Regions from separate parts of the Novosphingobium sp. FW305-C-111 genome, predicted to be linked through region 1. Evidence: predicted binding sites of a transcription regulator. Region 1 holds the regulator's gene; each other region holds the start of a gene.
The links. The regulator LexA, encoded in region 1, represses DNA repair genes until DNA is damaged. The targets are predictions, from matches to a motif close to GTTCCNCNCTTGTTCT.
Positions count from the first base shown of each region.

Region 1 (4,209 bases):
CGGAATCATGGCGGCGAAGAAGACCGGCGAGCTGATCCCGCTGTGCCACCCGCTCGCCCTCGACGCGGTGAGCGTGGCTTTCACCCTCACTGATGACGGCGTGGAAGCCCGGGCGACCGCTTCGCTCATCGGGCGCACCGGGGTGGAGATGGAGGCGCTGACCGCGGTCTCGGTCGCGCTGCTGACGATTTACGACATGGCCAAAGCGGTCGACAAAGGCATGGTCATCGAAAGCGTTCGGCTGATCGAAAAGCGCGGCGGCAAGTCGGGCGACTGGAAGGCGGCGGAGTGAGCGGCAAGGCCCCGCCCCTCCCCTTTGCCGATGCCCAGGCGAAGCTGATGGCGATGGCCCCGGCGCTGCCCGTCGAACACCGCCGCATCACCGAATGCGCGGGCTTCTGGCTCGCCCAGGACCTCCCCGCCCGCCGCGACCAGCCCGCCGCCCCCGTCTCGGCCATGGACGGCTACGCCCTGCGCGGCGCGGACCTCCCCGGGCCGTGGCACGTCATCGGCGAAAGCGCCGCGGGACATACCTTCAGCGGAACGGTGGGTCCGGGCGAGGCGGTGCGGATCTCGACCGGCGCGGTGGTGCCGGAGGGTGCGGACGCCGTCCTCCTCCAGGAAGACTGCCGCCGCGACGGCGATGCGCTGGTGCTGACCGGCGAAGCGCCCGTCCCGCCGGGCAGGCACATCCGCCCGCAGGCCATGGACTTCGCCGCCGGATCGCCGGTCCTCGCTGCGGGAACCCAGCTCGGCCCCGCGCAGCTCGCGCTGGCCATCGCGGCGGGCCACCACCTCCTGCCGGTCCGCCGCGAGGCGCGGATCGCGGTGTTCGACAGCGGCGACGAGCTGGTCGCACCCGGCGCGGGCCGCGACCCGGCGCTGCTTCCGGCGAGCAACGGCCCGATGATCGCCGCGATGCTCGGCGGCCTGCCCGCGCAGGTGACGTGCAGCGGCCCGGTTCCAGACCGGCTCGAGTCGCTGGTCGCCGCGCTCTCCGCCGCGCCGGATGCGGACCTGATTGTCACCACCGGCGGCGCTTCGGTCGGCGACCACGACCTGATCCGTCCGGCGCTCGCCGAGCTCGGAGCCGACCTCGAGTTCTGGCGGGTCGCCATCAAGCCCGGCAAGCCGCTCCTGGTGGCCCGGCGCGGGCGGCAGCTGGTGCTCGGCCTGCCGGGCAATCCCGCCTCGGCGTTCGTCACCGCGTGGTTGTTCCTCCTGCCGCTGGTACGGGCGATGCTCGGTTCGGACGCACCCTGCCCGCGGCCGATTTCCTCGGTTCTGGCGCAAAACATGGCAAAGGGCGGCAGTCGCACCGAGTTTCTTCGCGGCACCTGGGACGGCGAGCGGGTGACGCCCGACTCGCTCCAGGATTCGGGCGCGCTGACCCCGCTGGCCCGCGCCAATGCCCTCATCCTGCGCCAAGCCCACGCGCCCGAGCGCGCCGCCGGCGAAGCGGTGAGCATCTACTTGCTCGAAAATGGCGGAATTGCTTGACGGGTTCTCGCAGGTTGCTTATTCGTTCCGCATTCGTTCGCCTGATGGTCGGGCGCTCGCGGGAGTGAGACTGATGCTGACGCGCAAGCAGCACGAACTGATCACCTTCATCCAGAACAAGCTGGAGGAAACCGGCATCTCCCCGTCGTTCGAAGAGATGAAGGAGGCGCTCGACCTCAAGTCGAAGTCCGGCGTCCACCGCCTGATTTCCGCTCTGGAAGAGCGCGGTTTCATTCGCCGCCTGCCCAACCGCGCCCGTGCGCTGGAAGTGCTCCGCCAGCCCGAGAGCGCGCAGGCGAAGACTCCGGTGAAGGCCGCCGCGAACTCGAATTCCGCGCTGACTCCGCTGAAGAAGCCCGCGGCGCAGCCCGCCGCCGCCAACGACGTGATCGAGCTCCCGCTCCACGGCCGCATTGCGGCAGGCGCGCCGATCGAGGCGCTTGAGGGCCAGTCGACCCTGCCGGTCCCGGCCGCACTGCTCGGCGCGGGCGAGCACTACGCGCTCGAGGTATCGGGCGACTCGATGATGGAAGCCGGAATTCTCGACGGCGACTATGCCCTCGTTCGGCGGACCGAGACCGCGCGCGATGGGGAAATCGTCGTCGCGCTGGTCCGCGGCGAGGAAGCCACGCTCAAGTACCTGCGCCGCGAGAACGGGATGATCCGGCTCGACCCGGCCAACGCCGCTTATGATCCGCAGTATTACAAGCCGGCCGAAGTCCAGGTGCAGGGCAAGCTCGCCGGGCTGCTGCGCCGCTATCACTGATCCGCCGATCCTCCCCCGCCCGGGGAGGTGGCAGCCGCATCGGCGGCTGACGGAGGGGGGCCGGCCTGGCGCGAGCGGTTCCGAGGCTCCGGCCAGCGATACCACCCGTGGTGCCCCTGCGTGTCGGCGACACTGGTGACCTGCCGGGCAGCAAGGTCGAGCGCCAGCCCGCCGCTCGTCGCCAGCATCCGCCGGTCGGCCTTGAGCCAGTGCGGGCGGCAGGTCCACGGCAGGCGGCGGTCGGCGATGACCAGGTCGGCGCGTTCGCAGGCGGCGGCAAGCGGATACTCCTCGACGATGTCGCGGCCCCGCGCGATCAGCAGCCGCGTGCGCCGCCCCTCGCGCGTCAGGACGAGCGAGCAGAAATCGCGGTTGCAGGTCGCGCCCGGCCATGCGTCGAGCGTGCGCACCTCGCCGTCCATCCCGGCAATCTCGAGCAGGCTTTCGCGGACGTAGTCGCCCCGCCCCTCGCGCAGGAGGAGCAATTCTCCGCCTTCCCCCGTGATGCCGACATGGCGACCGTCGCCCGAGATCAGCACATCGGCGGGCCGCACAAGGGACATTCCGGCAACCCCCGCCAGCACCGGCAGCAGCCCCCACAGCCGCACCCGCCCGCTCCACAACGCCAGCCACAGCGCGCCGGCCACGAACAGCAGGAACGGCCCGGCCGGCATCGCCGGCAGCAGCGCCACCGCGCCGGGCTGCGCGGCGGTGACGTGCGCGAGCCACAGCAGCAACTCGAGAGACTTGCCCGCCGCCCACCACGCCGGCGCGCCCAGTCCTGCGATGTCGAGGAGCAGCGCCAGCCCGATCAGCGGCATCGACACGAACGTCGTCAGCGGGATGGCAACGACGTTGGCCAAAGCGCCGTAGATCCCGGCGCGGTGGAAATGGAACAGCCCGATCGGCATCAGCGCCAGCTCGATCACCACGCCGGTCACCAGCAGCATCGCCCCGTGGCGCAGGATTGCCATGACCCACCCCTCCTCGCGCCGGGCAAACCACCGCCGCACCGGCTCGGCCGAATGCAGCGCGACGATGGCGATGACCGCGGAGAAACTCATCTGGAAACTCGGGCCCAGCACCGCCTCGGGCCACAGCAGCATGACGAACAGCGCGGCGATGGCGACCATCCGCATCGATAGCGGATCGCGCCCCAGCGCCAGTGCTCCCAGCACCAGGACCGCACCGATGCACGAGCGGATCGTCGGCACCTCCGCCCCGGTCAGCAGCGTGTAGGCGATCCCGCCGCCGGCCCCGACCGCTGCCGCGACGACCGGCAGCCGCACCCGCAGCGCGAGCCATGGCCACAGTGCGAGCAGCCGGATCGCCAGCGCATAGCCGGCGGCCACCACCGCGCTCACGTGCAGCCCGCTGATCGACAGCAGGTGGGTGAGCCCCGCATCGCGCATCGCTTCCTCGTCGGCCTTGGCGATCTCCCCGCGGTCGCCGCTGGCAAAGGCCATCGCAATCGCGCCGGGCGTGCCGCCGAGTTGCGCGCGGACATGCTCCGACAATGCGTGCCGCCATTCGCGCAGCCGCGCGCCGCCGCTGGCCGGCTCGATCAGCCGGGGCTTTCCTAGCACGCTGCCGGTGGCGGATATCCCGGCGAACCACGCTGCCCGGGCAAAGTCGTAGCTGCCCGGAAGCATCGGCGGAGCGGGCGGCATCAGCCGGGCTCGCATCGCCACCGTCGCCCCTTCGGCAAACGCGGGGTCGTCGTCGGCGTCGTCGAGATTGACCCGGACACGCATCGCTTGGTCCTGCCCGGTCAGCCGCGCCAACAAGGTCAGCCGGACCCGGTCCTCTGCGCCCTGGACCTCGCGTGCCTCGATCCGGCCGGTCAGGCGGACGACCATGGGCCGCTCGATGGTCGGGGCGCCGGCCAGCGCCGACTTGGCCCAGACCGTCAGGCACCCCGCCGCCACCATCAACGTGGTGGA
Region 1 covers NZ_JBYSYP010000005.1:212,283-216,491, forward strand. Annotated here, with positions in the region: gene moaC (cyclic pyranopterin monophosphate synthase MoaC) at 1-292, shown strand, start outside; gene AC3WLD_RS08140 (molybdopterin molybdotransferase MoeA) at 289-1,500, shown strand; gene lexA (transcriptional repressor LexA) at 1,574-2,266, shown strand; gene AC3WLD_RS08150 (ComEC/Rec2 family competence protein) at 2,260-4,209, opposite strand, start outside.

Region 2 (4,209 bases), on a different contig from region 1:
GCCGAGCTTCCACTGCCCGAGGGGCTGGACGTCGATCGGCAGACCGCCGAGCGCGGTCCAGTCGCGGCGTGCGTCTTCGAGCAGGGCCTCGTTCTTGGATATCCAGATGTGGCGACGCTCACCCCGGACCCAGCGGTCGAGGATGACCGAGGCGACCTGACGGCCTTTGCCTGCACCTGTCCCGTCGCCCAGGAAGTAGCCCATGCGATAGATCCGGCCCTCAGCGCTTGCCTTCAAGGCGCAGCCCTTGTCCTCGGGCTCGAACCGGCCTGCCAAATCGCGGGCATGAGCACTCGCGGCATAGATCAGCGTCTCTGCCTGAGCGGACGAAAGCACCCCTTTGGCAATAAGGTCGGAAGGTAGTTGGGGGACCGTCTCGGGCACCGGCGCGGTGATAGAACCCATGGCGACGGATTCGACCAGCGGAGTCGGGTGCTCGACCGCACCTGCGATCGCGATACGGCTCGGCCGGTACGGCAGGTAGTGCCCAACCTGCTCGGAGATCGGCGCAGGTGCCTCGAGCGGCTGGTAGGCGAGCGGCAGGATCGACGGCGCGGCTGCAACCGGGCGAGCCGCAAGCGGAACCGGTTTCCTCGCCGGAGCGATCAGGCGCAGCGGCAAGGCTGGTCTTGCGGCGATGGTCGGCTCGACCGCCTGCTCCGCTCGATCAGGCAACATATCGACCAGGAAGAACAATTCCGCGAGATTTGCCGGCTTGGCGATCATCGGGCTGTCGCCGCCATCCGCCTTGTCGAGCACCAGCAGCCGGGTCGTGATCGAGGTGCCCTGCTTGACGAAACCGCGCTCGATCGTGGCGTTGAGCCGCAGCGCCACCGGGCCAGTGATCCCTGCTAGGAAGCGTGGCAGATCGAACCATTCGGGCATCACCGCAACCAGGCGACCGCCGGGAAGCAGCCGCTTCCAGGCCGAGCGCAGGTGCCGGGCACCGGTGCGTCCGTCGTGGCCACGCTCGATTCCATGCGAATAGGGTGGATTCATCAGCACGACGCTTGGTGCGACCAGCGGATCGAGCAGCTCGTCGATCAGTTCACCATCGTAGGCGGTCACGCGCGCCGCTGGGAAAAGAGTCCCAAGGCACTCGCGGCGTAGCGGCGAGATTTCGTTGAGCGCGAGGCGAGCGCCGGACTTTGCGGCCCATACGCCAAGCATCCCCGTCCCGGCCGAGGGTTCGAGCACCAGTTCTCCCGTAGAAATGCCGCAGGCCCGGGCGGCGAGCCATGCGATGCGGGGCGGCGTTGCGAACTGCTGCCATTCGATCTGCTCGTCACTGCGAGTGGTCTGGCTCGGCACCAGCGCTTCCAGGCGAGAAAAGGCCTCATCGGCCAATTCGGGCGACATGGTGGCGGCGAGTTCGGCCTCGCCTTGCAAGAACAGCACCTGGGCCAATTCGAGCGCGGCATGGGCATCTCGCACTGACCAACGGCCCTCGGCATCGCTGCCACCGAAGCGTTCGCGCATCGCTGCATTCAGCACGGCGCGCGAGATAGCCTGGTCGGCACTGAGCCGGGCGGCAAGCGACCTGGCCGCGGCCAGTACCTGCGGTTCGGGAGGACAAGGAAATGCGAAAGCGGGTGAAGCGTGGGACATGGGAAACCTCCTGACGAGGCCCAAGTCCGTCTGGGGGCCTCAAAAGGCCCCAAGCCATCTTTCCTCTCTTGATGCTCACGCCGTCGCGCGCAATCGCCGCATCAGCACGTCGTTCCAGTCCTCGTCGGCCCGCTCAGGGCTCCGGGTGACGATCCGTCGATCCTCGCTGGCATAAGCTTCGCGCGCGCGTTCTTCGGCAAGCAGGCCACCGGCATCGTTGTCGACGAACAGATGGAGCTCGCGCACCGATTCCGGGATTGTGACCAAGCCAAACCGCTCGTTGCCGAGCGTCGCCCAGCAGGGAATGCCGAACATCTGCATTGCCGAAAGCGCGGACTCGTTTCCTTCGGCAAGACCAAGGCGGCCACCCCGCGGGTAAGCAAGGCGCACGGCACCCGAGCCTGGACTACCCAGGGCGCGTTTGGGCTGCTCGAATGTTGCAAGACGGTCGCTCGCGGTATCGAGGAAGGTTCGGTGCAGAGCCAGAATACCGGCGTCGTTGCGTACCGCTGCCACCAAGGCCGGTAGGAACCGCACCGCGCCCTTGGGCCCCAGCGGCATGCGTGGATGGAAGCGGAGATCGGAAGATGAGATCGTGATACCTCTTGCCGAGAGATAGCGGGCGGCCGGACTGCCTGCGAGCATCGATGCCTCGCGCCACAGCCTCTGTGCGTTGCGGTTGGCGACTTCCTCACGCGGCTCGGGTGCTATCGGGCCGCCCGTCCCGTCGAACAGGTCCGAAATCCGAACCCCGACCTTGGCTAGACTCTGCATGACTGCCTCGTTGGTGCAGCCGGCGAAGCAATGGACCAGGATCGCGCGCTTGCCGAGCGTGATGCTGAGCGAGGGGGTACGGTCAGCGTGGGCCGGACAACGACACATGCCGCGCGAACGCGACCAGGTGCCGTTCAGCGCCTCGACAATCTTACGAGCACGGACTTCGAGCGTTTCGCGACCTTGAACCTGGAACATGGGGCATCTCCATCATGACATGCCTCCACCCGCGCAGCCTCCGCTCTGCGCTGCTGCCAATGTGTTTTCCTACACGTCATGTTCTATATATGTTCTCATTCGATTCGGCCATAGAAGGGATCGAGATATGAGACTGAGATGGGCAACAATCACAGCGGCAGTGATCGGTATGGCGTTCGTCGTCCCGGCTCAGGCGCAGGAGGAAACGGCCCCTGAGGCTGCTGCTGCACCTGAGATTGGACCTGGCGGCTTCCGCGTGGCCGAGGGGGCGAACGGTTTCCAATTGGTCGAACATGGGATTTGGCAGCGTCCCCAAAATATCGCTTCGTCCGCCGCCCCTGGCCTCGAAGCGGGCCGGACCTATCTTCCCTATCGCTATACGAAGCCCGAAAGGAGGGGGCCGTCGGGCTTTCGCCGGGCAAGCTTCCTTCCCCATGTCTATGCCGCGGAGACGCAATATGCGTTGCCGGCGGGCCTTCTCGACGCGTTGGTATGGACGGAGTCCCGGTATAATCCTTTGGCGATCAGCAAGGCTGGTGCCGCTGGCCTGGGTCAGTTGATGCCGGGGACCGCCCGCGACCTTGGCGTTTCAAACCGCTTCGATCCAATGGCGAACATCTTTGGCGCGGCGCGGTATCTGCGCCAGATGCTCGACAAGTTCGGGGTAGTGCATCTGGCCCTCGCCGCTTACAATGCCGGGCCACGTTCCGTAGAGCGAGCAGGCGGCATCCCTAGAAACGGGGAGACACCGTCTTACGTCCGCAACGTGCTTAGCAGCTGGCAATATTGAGAGGGAAACGGTGAGCGCAAATCGAATCCGCGTGTCAGGTCAGTTGAGCCTGGGCAGCCGGGGTTTGACCTTGCGAACAGAAGATGCCCTCTGGATCATCGAGAGCGACGAGCCGGTCGACCGCTTTGTCGGCGATGAGGTAATCGTCGAAGGGAACGTGATAGGCCTCGATCGCCTTCGGGCAGATTGGATCGGCTCCACTGGCGAACACGCTCAAGGGGCCTAACGCCTTCGCGCCATGGCTAACTTGGGGTAGCAAATACCAGCCTCCATCACTGAAAACTGTGCCGAAGCAAAGCCTTATGGCCCGCGTCCCCTACTAGGTGAATTCGGTGATTCGCGTCTTCCGAACGTGAAGAACACTCGCAGACGATCTTGGACCGGTCACTCCCGAAGCCCCAGGTTGTTACCTAGGGCGATACCTAGCGCTGCTAGGTATCCCGGATATTCTCACTAAGTCTTTGAAAAATGGCGCGCCCGGAACGATTCGAACGTCCGACCCTCAGATTCGTAGTCTGATGCTCTATCCAGCTGAGCTACGGGCGCGTTGGAAGCGCGCTCATAGGGGGGGGATTCTGCCTTGGCAAGTCACTTGAACGCCTCTGCCAGATTTTTTGCGAGAGGCACGTCGACAGGCGGCATCGCGAGTTCGGACAGCCTGTGCGGCTCGATCCAGGCGATTGTTTCCGCATCGAGATTGCGCGGTTCGCCGGTCCAGTGGCGGCAGGTGTAAAGAAGCATGACAAGTCCGGCAGAGGCGGGATCGCCGGTTGCCGCGCCGCTGGCGAACGAGAGGGGTGTGAGGTCGCGAGCCTTCACCTCGACCCCCAGCTCCTCCT
Region 2 covers NZ_JBYSYP010000007.1:109,634-113,842, reverse strand. Annotated here, with positions in the region: gene AC3WLD_RS10125 (strawberry notch-like NTP hydrolase domain-containing protein) at 1-1,608, opposite strand, end outside; gene AC3WLD_RS10120 (DUF7146 domain-containing protein) at 1,684-2,580, opposite strand; gene AC3WLD_RS10115 (lytic transglycosylase domain-containing protein) at 2,708-3,370, shown strand; gene AC3WLD_RS10110 (DUF5818 domain-containing protein) at 3,381-3,596, shown strand; tRNA gene AC3WLD_RS10105 (tRNA-Arg) at 3,840-3,916, opposite strand; gene AC3WLD_RS10100 ((deoxy)nucleoside triphosphate pyrophosphohydrolase) at 3,959-4,209, opposite strand, start outside.
Region 2: a site for LexA is predicted at 2,661-2,676, ahead of AC3WLD_RS10120 (DUF7146 domain-containing protein). Genes of this name have one in related genera too.

Region 3 (4,209 bases), on a different contig from region 1:
CGGTCGAGCAGGGGGTCCGCGACGCGATGGAGAAGGGACCGCTGGGCTTTCCGGTGGTCGATGTCGCGGTCACGCTGGTGGACGGCTCGTTCCACTCGGTCGACAGTTCCGAGCTGGCGTTCCGGGTGGCTGGCCGGATGGCGATGGCAGACGCGCTGGCGCAGGCCGCGCCGTACCTGCTCGAACCGGTGTGCCGCGTGACCGTGGACACGCCCGCCGGGACGGGATCGAAGGCGGGTTCGGTCCTGTCATCGCGCCGAGGCCAGATCGCCGGGCTCGGCCCGCATCCCGATTGGCTGCGGTGGGAGCGGATCGAGGCGACCCTGCCCGAGGCGGGTCTGCACGGGCTCGACGCCGAACTGCGTTCGCTGAGCCAGGGCCTCGCGCATTATGTCGCGGCGTTCGATCACCTCGCCGAGCTGGCGGGCAAGCAGGCCGAGGAGGTGGTCAAGTCGCAGGCCAAGCTGGCGGCATAGGCGGTTGCTGCGCGAGGCCGGCTTAGCCGGCGTAGAATTGGCGGTACTGCTCCAGCAGCGCCGCCAGTTCGGCCTTCTTCATTGGCCACGAACCGGGAATTGCGCCGTCAGCGCCCAAGGCACGGGACAAGGTCATGCCTGGCGTCCGGGCATTTTCCTTGACGTTATAGCCGATCATCGTTCCGCCTTTCGGCACGCGATATACGAAAATTTCGCTGAGATCGGACCATGCCATCCGCAACGGCTTGCGGGTCGTTCCTCCGGACAGCGTCCAGCCCTGGTCGTCGAGAACCAGCGTGAACGGTCTGAGCAGGGTCCAGCCAGATACGACCACGCCGAGCAGGAAAAAGCCTCCGCCAAGAAGCATTGTTGCCGAAGTGTCACCTTGCCAGGCGAGGTAGACAAACACGGCCACGAAGGCGCTGGAGACGGCGAGGAGAAGCAAGTCCTTGCCTGCCGAAGCTGTAATCGCCCTGGGTTCCATCTTTCCCTCCCCGCGGCGATCCTAGTCGGATGGAGAGCACTGGCAAGGCCGGCTCACACACCGAAACCGGCGCGCTCCTGCCGGGGAGCGCGCCGGTCTTTGGACTGGCGCGGGGACAATGCGGGGGGATGCTACCCCGCGCCTTGAGGATCAGATGTCGTCGTCCGCGTCCGGACCCGTCATCATCTCCTCGGCAACCTGGTCGGTGCGGCCGCGGATCGCGGCTTCCAACCGGTCGCAAACATCGGGATGCTCGCGCAGGTAAGTCTTGGCGTTTTCGCGGCCCTGGCCGATGCGGATGCTGTCGTAGCTGAACCACGCACCCGACTTTTCGACGAGGCCGGCCTTGACCCCGAGGTCGAGGATCTCGCCGATCTTGGAGATGCCTTCGCCGTACATGATGTCGAATTCGACCTGCTTGAACGGCGGGGCGACCTTGTTCTTGACGACCTTCACGCGGGTGGCGTTGCCGACGATGTCGTCGCGGTCCTTGATCTGGCCGGTGCGGCGGATGTCGAGGCGGACCGAGGCATAGAACTTGAGCGCGTTGCCGCCGGTGGTGGTTTCCGGGTTGCCGTACATCACCCCGATCTTCATGCGCAGCTGGTTGATGAAGATCACCATGCAGCGCGAGCGGCTGATCGAACCGGTCAGCTTGCGCAGCGACTGCGACATCAGGCGGGCCTGGAGGCCGACGTGGCTGTCGCCCATCTCGCCCTCGATTTCCGCGCGGGGGACCAGCGCGGCGACCGAATCGACCACCAGCACGTCGATCGCGTTGGAGCGCACGAGGGTGTCGGTAATCTCGAGCGCCTGTTCGCCGGTGTCGGGCTGCGAGACGATCAGTTCGTCGATGTTGACGCCGAGCTTCTTGGCATAGACCGGGTCGAGCGCATGTTCGGCGTCGATGAACGCGGCGGTGCCGCCGGTCTTCTGCGCCTCGGCAATCACGTGGAGTGCGAGCGTGGTCTTGCCCGAGCTTTCCGGCCCGTAGACTTCGATCACCCGGCCGCGCGGCAGGCCGCCGACGCCGAGCGCGATGTCGAGCCCGAGCGATCCCGTGGAAATCGCCTCGACCTGCATCGCCTCCTTCGAGCCGAGCTTCATCGCCGAGCCCTTGCCGAACGCGCGGTCGATCTGCGCGAGCGCCGCTTCCAGCGCCTTCTGACGGTCCATGTCCTTTTCTTTGCCTTCCTGAATGAGCTTGAGCTGCGCCGCCATGGGCTGACCCTCCTTGCCTAGAGATGGCTGACCTGAACCGTCAACACCGCTCGTGTACGCGGTTTGTTCTGTTGGAACAAGGGGGGAACGAAAATTTCCATCCGATCCCGAACGGTCTTGCCGGAAATGGCGGATTTCCGCCGTTCAGGTCAGCCGCCGCGCAGCACCATCTCGACCGCATCGGCGATCTGCTGAACCGAGAACGGCTTGGCGAGGAAATGCATGTTGGGGATATCTATCTCGCGGCGCAGCTGTTCCTCGGCATAGCCCGACATGAAGATCACCGGGAGCTCGGGCCGCAGCGCGCGAATCTCCCGGGCCATCGCCGGGCCGTCCATCGTCGGCATGACCACGTCGGACACGACGAGGTCGTACTGTCGGCCAAGGCGGACGTATTCGAGCCCCTCCTCGCCGTCGGCCGCGGTGGTCACCTCGTAGCCCTGCCGCGCCAGCGCGCGCTCGGCCACGGCGCGGACGGTGTCCTCGTCCTCGACCAGCAGGATCTTCCCGCCGCCCGACCATTCGCGCTTCGGTTCGGGCTTTTTCGCGGCGACGACCAGATCGGCCGGGTCGGCATGATGGACCGGGAAATAGATCGTGAACTTGGTCCCGCGCCCCAGCTCGCTCTCGGCGAAGATGAATCCTCCCGACTGCTTGACGATGCCGTACACGGTCGAAAGGCCGAGCCCGGTGCCCTTGCCCTTCTCCTTGGTCGTGAAGAACGGCTCGAAGATCTTGCCGACGAGGTCGGCCTTGATCCCGGTGCCGTTGTCTTCGACCACCAGCGCGACATAGTCGCCGATGGGGAGGATCTCGCTGCGCATGGCCCGCACGTCGGCCGCGGTGATGCGCCGGGTGGCGAGGCGCAGCTTGCCCGCGTCCCTGGACTTGCCCTCCGCGATCCGCGCCTCGATCGCGTCGCGTGCGTTGACTGCAAGGTTGAGCAGCACCTGTTCGAGCTGGACCGGGTCGGCCCTGACCGAACCCAGGTCGCGGTCGTGCGTGACCACGAACTGGATCTTTTCGCCCAGCAGCCGCTTGAGCAGGGTCGAGACTTCCGAAACCACGTCGGGCAGCTGAAGCACTTCGGGGCGCAGTGTCTGCTGGCGCGAGAACGCAAGGAGCTGGCGGGTGAGGCTCGCGGCGCGGTTGGAGTTGGCGCGGATGTGCTGGATGTCGTCGAAGTCGGAATCGCCCGGCGTGTGGCGCATCAACATGAGATCGCAGTAGCCGATGATCGCGGTCAGCACGTTGTTGAAGTCGTGCGCGACGCCGCCGGCCAGCTGGCCGACCGCCTGCATCTTGGTCGCCTGGGCGATCTCGCGCTTGAGCCGGGTTTCCTCGCTCGAGTCCTTGAGGCTGAGCAGCACCGAGCCCTCGCCCAGCCCGCGCACCCCGGCAAGGCTCAGCGAAACCGGGTCCTCGGGCGCGGTCAGCAGCCGCACCGCCACGTCGCCGCGAGTCGGCGCGCCTTGCGCATAACGGCGCACCGCATCGGCCAGCGCGCCCTTGTCCTCGCGGATCACGAGGTCCGACGGATAGGGCGGCGCGACCGGGTCGGGATGGCCGGCCGCGCGCAGGAACGCCTCGTTGGCGAACAGGAAGCGGCCATCGCGGTCGCACATTGCCAGGCCCAGCGGCAGCCGGGCGAGAAGCGCCTCGATCTGCGGGAGGCCGGTGCGGACCTCGCCCAGAGCGGCCTCGTCGTCGATCAGCAGCATCAGCGAACTGGTGACGGCGGGGTCGGGATCGAAGCCGCTGTCGGGATCGGCGACGGGCACGTGGAGCAGGCGCAGCGGGGTGCCCTTGCGCCCCTCGCGGGCGTAGAGGATGCGCTCGTCCTCGTCGGAGCGGAGGTAGGCGACGAAGTCGCTGCCCGCGACCGGCGCGTTCTCGTCGCCCGCGGCGCGCAGCGCGAAGGCGGGGTTGGCGGCATGGACCGTGCCCTCGGGCGAGACCAGCGCCGCCTGGATGCCTTGCGCGGCAAGCGCACGGCCGAGCTTGCCCGCGACATGGCCGGACAGCTGG
Region 3 covers NZ_JBYSYP010000017.1:74,853-79,061, forward strand. Annotated here, with positions in the region: gene AC3WLD_RS16835 (elongation factor G) at 1-476, shown strand, start outside; gene AC3WLD_RS16840 (hypothetical protein) at 499-960, opposite strand; gene recA (recombinase RecA) at 1,111-2,181, opposite strand; gene AC3WLD_RS16850 (hybrid sensor histidine kinase/response regulator) at 2,331-4,209, opposite strand, start outside.
Region 3: a site for LexA is predicted at 2,255-2,270, ahead of recA (recombinase RecA). Genes of this name have one in related genera too.